3 regions of the Pectobacterium quasiaquaticum genome follow, and region 2 is predicted to be linked to each of the others. Evidence: riboswitches for the same ligand, from Rfam matches in the RefSeq annotation. Region 2 holds a riboswitch; each other region holds the start of a gene.
What was found. A riboswitch is a leader RNA that binds a small molecule or an ion and turns the genes downstream of it on or off. The one in region 2 is predicted to bind thiamine pyrophosphate.
Positions count from the first base shown of each region.

Region 1: it holds a riboswitch for thiamine pyrophosphate, as region 2 does, so the genes downstream of both, thiC (phosphomethylpyrimidine synthase ThiC) here and thiB (thiamine ABC transporter substrate binding subunit) in region 2, are expected to answer to the same signal.
Region 3: it holds a riboswitch for thiamine pyrophosphate, as region 2 does, so the genes downstream of both, IG609_RS05800 (hydroxyethylthiazole kinase) here and thiB (thiamine ABC transporter substrate binding subunit) in region 2, are expected to answer to the same signal.

Region 1 covers NZ_CP065177.1:242,062-246,241, forward strand. The annotation lists gene thiE (thiamine phosphate synthase) at 1-365, opposite strand, end outside; gene thiC (phosphomethylpyrimidine synthase ThiC) at 362-2,317, opposite strand; TPP riboswitch at 2,432-2,586, opposite strand; gene rsd (sigma D regulator) at 2,709-3,170, opposite strand; gene nudC (NAD(+) diphosphatase) at 3,279-4,061, shown strand; gene hemE (uroporphyrinogen decarboxylase) at 4,161-4,180, shown strand, end outside.
Region 2 covers NZ_CP065177.1:3,736,405-3,740,584, reverse strand. The annotation lists gene thiP (thiamine/thiamine pyrophosphate ABC transporter permease ThiP) at 1-803, opposite strand, end outside; gene thiB (thiamine ABC transporter substrate binding subunit) at 779-1,762, opposite strand; TPP riboswitch at 1,843-1,939, opposite strand; gene sgrR (HTH-type transcriptional regulator SgrR) at 1,977-3,635, opposite strand; gene sgrT (glucose uptake inhibitor SgrT) at 3,726-3,890, shown strand.
Region 3 covers NZ_CP065177.1:1,262,154-1,266,333, forward strand. The annotation lists gene IG609_RS05790 (GGDEF domain-containing protein) at 1-84, opposite strand, end outside; gene ahr (NADPH-dependent aldehyde reductase Ahr) at 242-1,261, opposite strand; TPP riboswitch at 1,421-1,517, shown strand; partial or broken gene IG609_RS05800 (hydroxyethylthiazole kinase) at 1,555-1,737, shown strand; gene thiD (bifunctional hydroxymethylpyrimidine kinase/phosphomethylpyrimidine kinase) at 1,749-2,552, shown strand; gene psiE (phosphate-starvation-inducible protein PsiE) at 2,731-3,138, shown strand; gene yegS (lipid kinase YegS) at 3,167-4,066, opposite strand.

The sequences.
Region 1 (4,180 bases), 970 kb from region 2:
ATTGCCACCGCACGCGCCAGCTCACGATCGTCGTGCGTGGAGACGCCTAACCGCAGGCCAGCTTGTTTAATCGCGGCTAGATCGGTGGTGTCCAGATCTTCCTGCCCCAGATGTACGCCGTATGCCTGATGTTTGACGGCCAATCTCCAGTAGTCATTGATGAAAAGCTGCGCCTGATAGCGGCGACCCAAGGCGATCGCCTTGATCACCTCGGCTTCAGCTTGTTCATCTGACCGATCTTTGATTCTCAGTTGGATCGTTTTTACCCCGACGCTGAGTAGTCGTTCGATCCATTCCACGTTATCGACAACGGGATACAGCCCCAGCCGCTGCGCCGTTGGGGCAAAAGGCGTCGAGTCCGTCATTTGCTCTCCTCGGTTTGCAGGCTGGTGGCGCTGTGATAAAGCTCGCTGCCGCGAGAACGGAATTCCTGCGACATCTGCGCCATACCCACTTCAATCGGTTTGGCTTCCGCTTCCTGTTTCGCCGCGTAGTCGCGTACTTCCTGTGAGATTTTCATCGAGCAGAATTTGGGGCCGCACATGGAACAGAAGTGGGCGACTTTACCGGATTCTTGCGGCAGTGTTTCATCGTGGTAGGCGCGGGCCGTTTGGGGATCGAGCGCCAGATTAAACTGGTCTTCCCAACGGAATTCGAAGCGCGCTTTTGACATGGCGTTATCACGGATCTGCGCGCCAGGATGGCCTTTCGCCAAATCGGCGGCGTGGGCGGCGATCTTATAGGTAATCAGCCCCTGTTTGACGTCTTCTTTGTTCGGCAAGCCAAGATGTTCCTTCGGCGTCACGTAGCAGAGCATCGCGCAGCCGAACCAGCCGATCATGGCGGCACCGATGCCGGAGGTGAAATGATCGTAACCCGGAGCGATATCGGTAGTTAGCGGGCCGAGCGTATAGAATGGCGCTTCGTGGCAGTGCTCCAGCTCTTCGGTCATGTTGCGGCGAATCATCTGCATCGGAACGTGCCCGGGGCCTTCGATCATTACCTGAACGTCGTATTCCCAAGCGATTTTGGTCAGCTCGCCCAGCGTATGCAGCTCGGCAAACTGGGCTTCGTCGTTGGCGTCCTGAATGGAACCGGGACGTAAGCCGTCACCCAGCGACAGCGCGACGTCATAAGCGGCGCAGATTTCACAGATTTCGCGAAAATGCTCGAACAGGAAGCTCTCTTTGTGATGCGACAGGCACCACTTCGCCATAATGGAACCGCCGCGTGAGACGATGCCGGTCAGGCGTTTGGCCGTCATCGGCACGTAGCGTAACAACACGCCAGCGTGGATGGTGAAATAGTCCACCCCTTGCTCGGCCTGTTCCAGCAGCGTATCGCGGAACATTTCCCAGTTCAGGTTTTCCGCCACGCCGTTCACTTTTTCCAGCGCCTGATAAATCGGTACCGTCCCGATTGGCACGGGGCTGTTACGCAGAATCCACTCGCGGGTTTCGTGAATATAGCGACCAGTGGAGAGATCCATCACCGTATCCGCGCCCCAACGGGTAGACCAGACCAGCTTTTCCACCTCTTCTTCGATGGAGGAGGTCACGGCGGAGTTGCCGATATTGGCGTTAACCTTCACCAGAAAGTTGCGACCGATAATCATCGGCTCTGATTCTGGGTGGTTGATGTTGGAAGGGATAATGGCGCGACCGGCGGCCACTTCCTGACGGACAAATTCCGGCGTGATGTTCTCCGGCAGTAGGGCTCCGAAACTTTGCCCCGGATGCTGCTGGCGCAGCACCTCACCGCGAATGCGTTCGCGTCCCATATTTTCGCGAATGGCGATAAATTCCATTTCCGGGGTAATGATCCCCTGTCGGGCATAGTGGAGCTGGGTAACGCGTTGGCCTGCTTTGGCACGCAAAGGTCGTGGCAAATGTTCGAAACGCAGATGATCCAGACCGGCATCCGCCAACCGCTGTTGGGTGAAATCAGAACTGACGCCGGATAGCGACTCGGTGTCGTGACGTTCTGCAATCCAACTGGCGCGCAGCTTCGCTAGCCCAACGCGGACATCGGGTTGCGCAGCGGGGTCGCCATAAGGCCCTGACGTATCGTAAACCGGGATTGGCTCATTGGGCTCGTATTGGGGGTTGTCTTTACTGCCGCCGAGTAACGTCGGGCTAAGCTGAATTTCTCGCATTGGCACGTGGATGTCATCACGTGAGCCCGCAAGGTAAATGCGTTTGGAATTGGGAAAGGCGGTACCCTGTAAGGTTTCAATAAACTGCTGGGCGGCGGCACGCTGTTCACGGCGACCCGATTTTGACGATACTGTTTTTATAGACAAAGGTTCTGTAGACATAGCAAGTTCCTGTAAGACGTAAAGGGAAGATTGCTTGTCTGGAGCCGGAGGGAGTAATAATGATATTGGGCGTCAGAGCAGGTATGTAGGAATACGCAGCCTTGGGCTCAATAGGGGGGCATTACTCTTGTTCCCTTCGCAGGTATTAACCCGATCAGGTTCCGCGGATCCCGAATTAACGGTCTCAGCCTGTGCGCTCATAAGTTTCGTCATAACGATTGATTTCGTAAAACAAAACACGAGCACGCTAGGCACTCCGACAAGATATACCCGTCTCTTAAACGGGCCAATAAAACCCCTACACTGTATGTCGGCAAAACGCGGATGTCAAAGCGTGCCGCTTTTGCTTTTACAATGTGTGATGATGTCCTGAAATAACGTCAAATGACGGCTATTTGTCGTAAACCTGCTGAATCATTCTGTCTTCTAACGTAAAACGTTCCTCCAGCGCTTCGCCGACGTGGGAGAGTGCCTGCTGGAATTCGAGGCAGTTATCATGGTCGATGGCTGCCGCCAGATGGCTATCGTAAAACGTCATAATTTGCTGCGTGTTATTTTGCAGGGCGAAGTCGAGCTGGGTGGAAAGCGCTAATACTTGTTCGCTGTGCGTCGCTGCTTCATGCAGCATTTTTTCGTATAAATGAAAGTGGCCGGTAGAAAGATAGTCCACCAGATTCTGGCAAAAATTATCCAATGCCTCTTCATCCAGAAGAGAAAGCGTTTCCTTATTCGGCTTGATGCCAACCAGATGATAGTAAGCCACCAGAAGCTGCTTACGCGCTTGTAGCCATTGGTCGATTAACGCATTATTGCCACCAACGTATTCAGTTAGACTTTGTAGCTGGTTTAGCATTGTTGACTCCGTGAACGGTAAGAAATAACTGAAATCCCAGTTATAAAACTTATGTAATCACTCTGAATGTAAAATGCCAGTGAAGTGGCAGTGGAGCAATAAAAAGATATGGAACAGACGCTAAAAGGTGATGAAACCGGCTGGTGGGTGGTTAGCGACGCGGTACAAATCTGGCTCCCTCAGGGAGTACTGCCGCGCGGAACGGCTATGGCGTGGTCGTTGCAGGGGAAAACGGCTCGCCAAATCGGTGAATGGCAAGGACTGCCTGTCTGGTTGGTGTGCCAGGGCCGCGATACCGATATGGCATCGGTTCGCCAACTGCTCGATCAGGACGTGGATTTATTCCAACTGGCAGGGCGAGGCGTACAGTTGGCTGAGTTCTATCGTTCTCATCGTTTTTGTGGTTATTGCGGCCATGATATGGTGCGGAGCAAAACGGAGCTGGCGTGCTTATGTCACCACTGCAAAGAGCGCTATTATCCGCAGATCGCGCCTTGCATCATCGTCGCGATTCGCCGTGGTGATGAGATTCTGCTCGCGCAGCACAATCGGCATCGCGGAAACATGTACACCGTACTGGCTGGGTTTGTCGAAGTGGGCGAAACGCTGGAGCAGACGGTCGTGCGTGAGGTAATGGAAGAGAGCCAAATTCAGATAAAAAATCTGCGCTATGTGAGCTCGCAGCCTTGGCCATTCCCTCATTCTCTGATGATGGCGTTTATGGCCGACTATGCAGGTGGTGAAATCAAGCATGATCCGAAAGAGCTACGTGACGCGGGCTGGTTCCGTTATGACCAACTCCCGCAGTTGCCTCCACCGGGCACCGTGGCGCGTCGGCTTATTGAAGATACGGTGGTACTGTGCCGCACTTATCACGAGAACGAAGGCTGACGTGGTACTCTTTGCGTCATAAAGCGTTTGCCTTATAACGCATCCGTTTCATCACATCTATCCGGTGTAGAACCGCCGTGAGGTTGAAAGGAAAAGAACATGACTGATCTGAAAAACGA
Region 2 (4,180 bases):
AGAATGCGCCCCAGCCGCTGGCTCAGCAGTACCAAACCAAGACAGCAAACCATCTGAATTAACGCCAGCAGCGCTGCGCGCCCCGGATCGTAATCAAAGCTTAATGCCTGATAGATAGCCAGCTCAATGGTGGTTGCCTGCGGGCCGCCGCCCAGCGACAGCACGGTGGCGAAGCTGGCGAAGCAGAGCATAAAAATCAGTGCGCCAGTGGGTAAAATCTGCCGACGCAGGGCGGGCCATTCCAGCAGTCGGAAATGCTGCCAGCTGTTCATACCCAGATTCGCGGCCAACTGACGTTGCTCGGTAGCGATGCCTTCCAGCGACTGCAACAGCAATCGGGTTGCCAGCGGCAGATTAAAGAAGACGTGCGCCAGCAGGATGCCCTGCAACCCATAGGGCGAAAATGTATATTTCAGGTTAAACCAGCCCAGCGCAGAAGCCAGCCAGCCTTGGCGACCGTAAACGCTGAGCAGGCCAAAAACGGCAACCAGCACGGGCAGCACCAGCGTCATCGCGCACAGGCGCAGCAGCCAGCGGTGGCCGGGAAAGCGTCGTCGGTACAGCGCTCTGGCGAGAAACATGGCTGGAACGGTAGAAAACAGCGCGGAGAGAAAGGCCTGCCAGAAGGTAAACCGAATGACATGCCAGAGATAGCTGTCATGCCATAGCGTGCGCCACTGGCTTTCGGGCGCCTGTAGCCACAGAGCGCCGAAAGCCAGTGCGGCAACGGAAATTAACAGCGTGGTGGCCAGTAGCCCCGGCCACAGACGTCCGCCGATCAGTGGCTGACGGCGCGTTGCCATGCCTGAATCCACTGCGTCCTTTGATCGGTTACTTCCTGCGCGCTGAACTGCATGGCTCTTTCCGGCACCGCGAGCGTCGCGAAGCCTGCTGGCAGATCGGTTTTAACCGCCGGATACATCCAGTTTGTGGTAGGGATCGCCTGCTGGAACGTTGGGCTTAGGATGAACTGCATAAAGCGTTTTGCCAGCTCGGGATTTTTGCTGGAAGCCAGCTGTCCGGCGACTTCAATTTGCAGATAGTGCCCTTCGCTGAAGGTCGCTGCCGCGTAGTTATCTTTCTTTTCTTCAATGATGTGATAGGCCGGCGACGTGGTGTAACTCAGCACCAGATCCGCTTCCCCTTTCAGGAACAGACCGTAGGCTTCACTCCAGCCTTTGGTGACGGTAACGGTTTTTTTCGCCAGCTTCTGCCAGGCTTGCGGCGCATCGTCGCCATACACTTTCTGCATCCACAACAGCAGCCCCAGTCCCGGTGTACTGGTGCGTGGATCCTGATAGATCACTTTCCACGGTTCGTTGCTGTCCACCAGCTCATGCAGGCTTTTCGGCGGGTTCTTCAGCGTGTTTTTGTTATACACAAACGCGAAATAGCCGTAGTCATAAGGCACGAACGTCTTATTGTTCCAGCCGCCCGGCACCGTGACGGCGCGGGTGTCCAGATTGTGTGGCGCAAACAGGCCGGTTTGTTCCGCCGCCTGCAACAGGTTGTTGTCCAGCCCCAGAATGATATCCGCTTTGCTGTTCTTGCCTTCCATACGCAGACGGTTCAGCAGCGAGGCACCATCTTCCAGCGCGACGAAGTTCAGTTCGCACTCGCACTCTTTTTCAAATGCGGTCTTGATGACAGGGCCTGGACCCCACTCGGAAGCAAATGAATCGTAGGTATATACGGTAAGCGCAGGCTTGGCGAACGCCGAAGCAGAGAGCAGTAGCAGGCAAGACAGGCTGGTTTTCAGCACGGTGGCTGAACGCGGTAATAATTGATTTAACACTTTGCACTCCTGAGAATCATAGGGTGGCAAAGGACTTTGAGGCAGCAATGAGCAGCACTCTCAAATCCCTTCGCCGGTATTAACCGGATCAGGTTCGACGGGTATCTTCTCAGCGAAAAATTTTCCGCACCCCGTTGAGAACGGCACATTGTAAAGGGTTAAGTCGGGCAGCGAAAGGCTCTCAGCGTTCCGGCGGTGCGAACCAGGCAGATTTAAAATCAAACCAGCCGAGCATATTCATCCTGACGCCGCGCATACTGCGCTGCCCCTGAAGCTGTAGCCAGTGATGCAGAAGAGGGTGCAGTTGGCCGCTGGCGATCAGCTTTTCACACCACTCTGCCATCGGCAGCGTGTGGTTACGCCACTGCTGTGCGTCTGCATGCAGATCGTCATCCAGACAGTGCTGTGCCAGCGGGAGTTCGTAGAGCATCGCGAATAGGGAGAATTCGATAGGCAGGTAACAATTCAGGCTACCAAACCAGATATCGCTGTCGGCATTGCCCTGATACCAGTCTTCGTAGCTGACCGTCTGAATATGTAATGTGACGCCATGTTGTGCCAGCAGTGTGCGCATTATCTCGCTTAATATCCGATATTCAGGGTGTGCCTGATAGAACGTGAGCGTGACGTCCGTTAGCCCTTTCGGCATGGATTGCGGTACATCGGGATGGTGATGGTGCCAGCGCGGTAGCAAACTGTAGGCGGGAGACCAGTCACGCTGGTTGCTGATATTGGCGTGGTTGAGTAGCGAAATAGGGTTAAATACCTGCCTGAGCCATCGCTGAGCTTCCGGTCGTGATGCTAACGGCGAACGCTTATCGAATAGCAGGAAATAGCCGCCTTCTTCCATCCGGCTTTCCAGCTGTTCGTGACGAGAATTGTCAGACTGGAGTTGGATAGATACCGGCATCTCCTCTGGCTCGTCGGGCAAGACCCAAATATTGACCTCATCAATTAGCGCCCGATAGCCAAAATAATCATCGAAGGCGCGGATCTTTAACTGGTTGCTGTTATTGCGCACCACGGCGTAAGGACCGGTACCAATCGGGTGTTGAGCGAAATCGGGGAGCGTTTGCCATTCCTGCGGCAAAATCATGGCGTGCACGCTGCCCAATAGCCACGGCAGCCATTTATCCGAGCTGTTTAGCCGAATATCAATCACGAAGGGCATCGGTGATATGACGGTTTCAAGGTGCGCAAACAGTGGCCAGGCGCTGAGGCGCTTGAGGGAGGTGATGACATCCTCCATCGTGAGCTCGCGACCGTGATGGAAGCGGATGGCCGGACGCAGATAAAATCTCCAATGCAGGGGGGAGATCATCTGCCAGTGATGAGCCAGATCGGGCTCAATTTCCCCATTTTCCTCATTTATATTGGTGAGTCCGCTGAAAATTTGTCGGGCAATGTGCATCTCTGAACGCCGTAGCGCCGAGCCGGGCAGTAAATTGCGTAAAGGACGGTAATAGAGGATGCGCAGAATGTGTTTCCCCTGCCGGAAGCTCCGCCCAAGGTGGGCTAGCAACATCTGGCGCACTGCTTCTTTGTCACCCACCAACTGCACTAGCTGCTCAATGCGATCCTGCTCCAGCAGATCCTCAGCGCGCTGCTGCTGTAGCGCCAGTCCGGTATAAACAAACGATAGCTGAGAGCGTTTTCCCCTGCCGGCTTCTGCCTGCCAGATCAGCCAACCTTCTTGCTGCATCGCGTTCAGCAATGAGCGGATATGGCGGCGGGAACAGTTCAACACCCCGGTCAACTCTTGCAGCGTGGTGTCGGTGGTTTGCCCCTGAAAGTGCTGCCACAGGCGGATGAACTGTTGTTGCAATCGAGGGGAAGACATAAAAGAGGAACTCCCAGCACTAAAGTCATCAATTTATCTTTCCCTATATTACGCCGATACTTTGCAACAAGAAAAGAGAGGAGGTAGCTGATGGCGATTTCCCGTTTGTACCCGTTCTATCAAACCTACTTATCGACCTGTAAAGCAAAGTGGTTGCGATGGATGTCTACCCAACAGCGTATTGCATTACTACAGCAGGCGACGCAGTGGCACCTGAAAGACATGTCTGACGACGAGTACCGTCATTGGCTTTAGGCGGTGCGAAACAATTTATTCTGAGTAATGGTGACGTTTCACCAGCCAGCGAGTTTTTCGCTGGCTTTTTTTATGGTGTTTACCTGCTGCGGGTGGTTTGCAGGGTAGTGAGGTCGCAGCGGCGTTGTTTACGTGATGCTTTTATATTCAGAATGACGAAATAATAAATCAATCAATAATGTTGAATGTCAAATCGTATTTTTTTCAATAAAAAAGAATGAGTTCGCTAATTTATTTTTTCTTTAATAATTAATATTAATGTAATAATAATGACTAAAATAGTTCATTAA
Region 3 (4,180 bases), 2.0 Mb from region 2:
TGACAATAACAGGGCGAGCCTTATGGAATAAGACGACTTCTTATTTTTATCAATAAAATCATGATCATATTGTTTAAAAGGCATCGCTCACCTCCTCTTGTATCACTTTTTAATCCTATCATGAAACAGATAGAACAGATTCAGTATTATGCTAACTGATGGGGTACTCTAGAGAATGACTGACGTAAGGCGGGCAGATGCTGCAACAGCAGACGCCTGATTACTCAGGCGTCTTTACCGATTAAAAATCGGCTCTCAGTACCACGCGGTAGCGGGCCTTGCCGTCACGTACGTGCTGGATGGCATCATTGATTTTCGACATCGGGAACAGTTCCGTCTGCGGCTTCACGTTGGCACGCGCAGCGAGCTTCATCAGAGAACGCAGCTCATGCGGTGAACCGGTAGAAGAACCGGAAACGCTGCGGTCCCCCGCGATAAGCGTGAAGGCTGGAACGCTGAATGGCTTCATCACCGCGCCGACGGTATGGAACTTCCCGTTATAGGCGAGCGCATTGAAGTAGGGTTGCCATTCCAGATCGACGCTCACGGTGTTGATGATGAGATCGAACTGACCTGCCAGTGCGGTCAGCGCCTGCGGATCGCGACTGTTGACGACCTTATCAGCACCCATCGCCAGCACTTCCTGCTCTTTGGCTGGGTTAGAACTGAACGCCGTGACTTCACAGCCCATCGCGTGCAGGAGCTTAATCGCGATGTGACCCAGACCGCCGATACCGATCACACCGACGCGGCTGGTTGCGGTGATATGGTGCATTAACAGTGGTTTGAACACGGTGATGCCGCCGCACAGCAACGGACCTGCCGATTCGATATCAATTGAGTCAGGAAGCGGGATAGCCCACTGCCAGTTTGCGCGAATCTTATTGGCAAAACCGCCTTTATTCAGAATTGTCGGCACGCTGCCTTGTTGGCAGTTGGTTTGGCTACCGCTGATACAGGCATCGCAGTGCCCACAGCTGCGTGCTGTCCAACCAATGCCGACGCGCTGACCCACCTTTAATCCTTTGCTTTTCGCCGCGTCACCCAACGCGTGTACACGGCCAATCACTTCATGCCCGCCAACCAGCGGATAGCTCGATATACCCCATTCGTTATCGATCATCGACAGGTCGGAATGGCACACGCCGCAGTAATCAACCACGACTTCGACGTCTTCCGCCTGCAGCTCACCCGCATCAAACTCATACAACTCCAGCGCTGCGCCTGCTTCCGGTGCGGCATAACTCTTTATCATCGTCATCACAATTTCCTCAGTATGGGTTTGATTAACCAGTCTAAAGGGTTATGACGTTTTTCTCTATGTCACAATGTGCCTGTGGTTTTTCATTTTGTATCAGGTGGGGAAGGGAGCGGGCAGCGCTTGCTTTGCGTTACCCACTTACTTATGCTGCAAAGCGTAGTACATGACTCGGGGTGCCCTTCTTTGTGAAGGCTGAGAAATACCCGTACCACCTGATCTGGATAATGCCAGCGTAGGGAAGTCACGGTATGCCCCACCGGTTGCCGCCTTCTTCCACGCCGGTTGGGAGACTTATGAACACGCGACCCACCGACTTTTCTGCCGCTCAGGCAGCAACATCACTCACTCAATTCCGTTCTGCGTCGCCGGCAATGGTGGTCGATCCCGAAGAAGCCGCGCAGTTCAGCGTGGTGGCCGATGCGCTGCTGATTAATGTCGGAACGCTGGAATGCACGCGTGCCGAGGCGATGCGCGCGGAGGATCTGGCATGAAGCGTATCAATGCGTTGACAATTGCGGGCACCGATCCGAGCGGCGGTGCGGGGATTCAGGCGGATTTAAAAGCCTTTTCTGCGCTGGGCGCTTACGGCACCTCGGTCATTACCGCGCTGGTGGCGCAAAATACGCGCGGCGTGCAGTCCGTCTACCGGATTGAACCGGATTTTGTCGCAGCGCAGTTGGATTCTGTGCTGAGCGATGTGCGTATCGACAGCGCCAAGATTGGGATGCTGGCGCAGACCGATATTGTTGAAACCGTTGCCGAACGCCTGCGTCGTTACGCGGTTCCTTTTGTGGTGCTGGACACCGTGATGCTGGCGAAAAGTGGCGATCCGCTACTTGCGCCCGAGGCGGTGGAATCGATCCGCCGTGAGCTGCTGCCGCTGGTGTCCCTGATTACGCCCAACTTGCCGGAAGCCGCCGCGCTGCTGAATACGTCACCCGCCGCTAACGAACGGGAAATGCGTGAGCAGGGGGAAGCGCTGCTGGCGATGGGCTGCCAGGCGGTGTTGATGAAAGGCGGCCACCTCAGCGAAGCGGAAAGTCCGGATTGGCTGTTCAGTCGACAGGCTGAGCCACAGCGCTTTAGCTCTCCGCGTGTGAATACACGCCATACACACGGCACGGGCTGCACGCTCTCTGCCGCGCTGGCGGCACTGCGACCGCGTCATAATAGCTGGGGCGAAACGGTCAAGGTCGCGAAGGACTATTTACAGCAGGCATTACAGCAGGCCGACACGCTGGAGGTCGGGCACGGCATCGGCCCTGTTCATCACTTCCATCGCTGGTGGTAAAACGCACATGCAACCTGAAATATGGCGGGTATAAGTAAATTGACTTGTACTTTACGTGACACATTTGCCAGTAATTTCAAACTAAATTAAGCGTATTCGGCATAGACAGTGCGGGGGCAACCGGTTACTTTGCTGTGAATTCTTGGCGTTAATGTGAAATAGGATGTGGGGATAACATATGGCAGGTTCTGCGCGCAGTGCGATGGCTGCCAAGGCGCTTCAGACGATACTCAATATCGGCCTGTTGGTGCTGGCAATTATTCTGGTGATTTTTTTAGTCAAGGAAACGTTCAATCTGGCGAAAGTGCTGTTGATCTCCAACGAGAAAGATTCCTCCTATCAACTGATAGAAGGCATTGTGATCTATTTCCTGTATTTTGAGTTCATTGCGCTGATCGTGAAGTATTTTCAGTCCGGCTATCACTTCCCGCTGCGCTATTTTATCTACATCGGCATCACGGCCATCATTCGCCTGATTATTGTCGATCACAAAAGCCCGTCGGATACGCTGGTGTATTCCGCAGCGATCCTGCTGCTGGTGGTGACGCTGTACCTGGCAAACAGTAATCGCCTTAAGCGAGAGTAGTAGAAACAGGAATAGTTGAAACGCGCCGCTATTCCAGCAGCGAGCATTGGGGCGGCAGCCGACAGTGAATCGCGGCGGGAAGCACCTCGATATGGAAGCGTTTGGCGGTGAGCGGCTCGCCGTCCAGATTAAACGTCATATCATCTGGGGCGGTGATCTCCAGCCAGGGCAGGATAGCGGAAATCATGTTCTGGTTTTCGCTACCGGTAAACCAGGCCTGCAACATATTCGGCAGCAACTCGGTTGCCGACAGTACGCTTAGTTCCAGTAGCCCGTCGTTGACCAGCGCCTCTGGGCAAAGCTGCTGCCCGCCGCCAGCCTGGCGGCCATTTCCCACCGCGATAACCAGCGTATCTCCCGACCAGTGAAAATCCGGTCCGCGTATCTCACAGCGTTCAGCTTGAAGCATGTCCATGCGGAAGAGCGCGTGCAGCATGTATGAGGCGCTCCCGAGCGCGGCCTTCATCTTGGCTGGTGTTTCGGTGGTGATGCGCGTGGCAAATCCGCCCGTCGCCATGTTGATGAAGTAATGGCTGTCGTTCACCTTGGCGATATCGATCGCGCTGGCGCGGCCTTTGATAGCCAGCGTTAGCGCGTTGTGCATCTCCATCGGAATCTGACAACTGGTGGCAAAATCGTTGGCCGTACCCAGCGGCACAATTCCCAGACACGGACGCACCGCTTCCGGCTGCACCGCTAAGGCGGCGGCGACTTCATTGACGGTGCCGTCGCCACCAGCGGCAATCACATTATCCGCTTTGAGCTGGATCGCTTCTTCTACATAGCGTTTAGCATCACCGTATTCCCAAGTCACGCGGACATGCAGCGTATAGCCCTCCTTGCGTAGCTCATCAATGGCTTCGCGAAGTTCTTCATTACCTGCACTTTTTCCATTCAGAATCAGCAGCGTCACCGGATTTTTTTCCATGACCTATTTTCCTAAGCAGGATAGTGGAATTAATAATAGTCACTAAATCGGCAGGTAGAAATCAGAAGAGTCGATGAATGTTTGCGGCGAGAAAAGGAGGACGCGGAAGAAAAA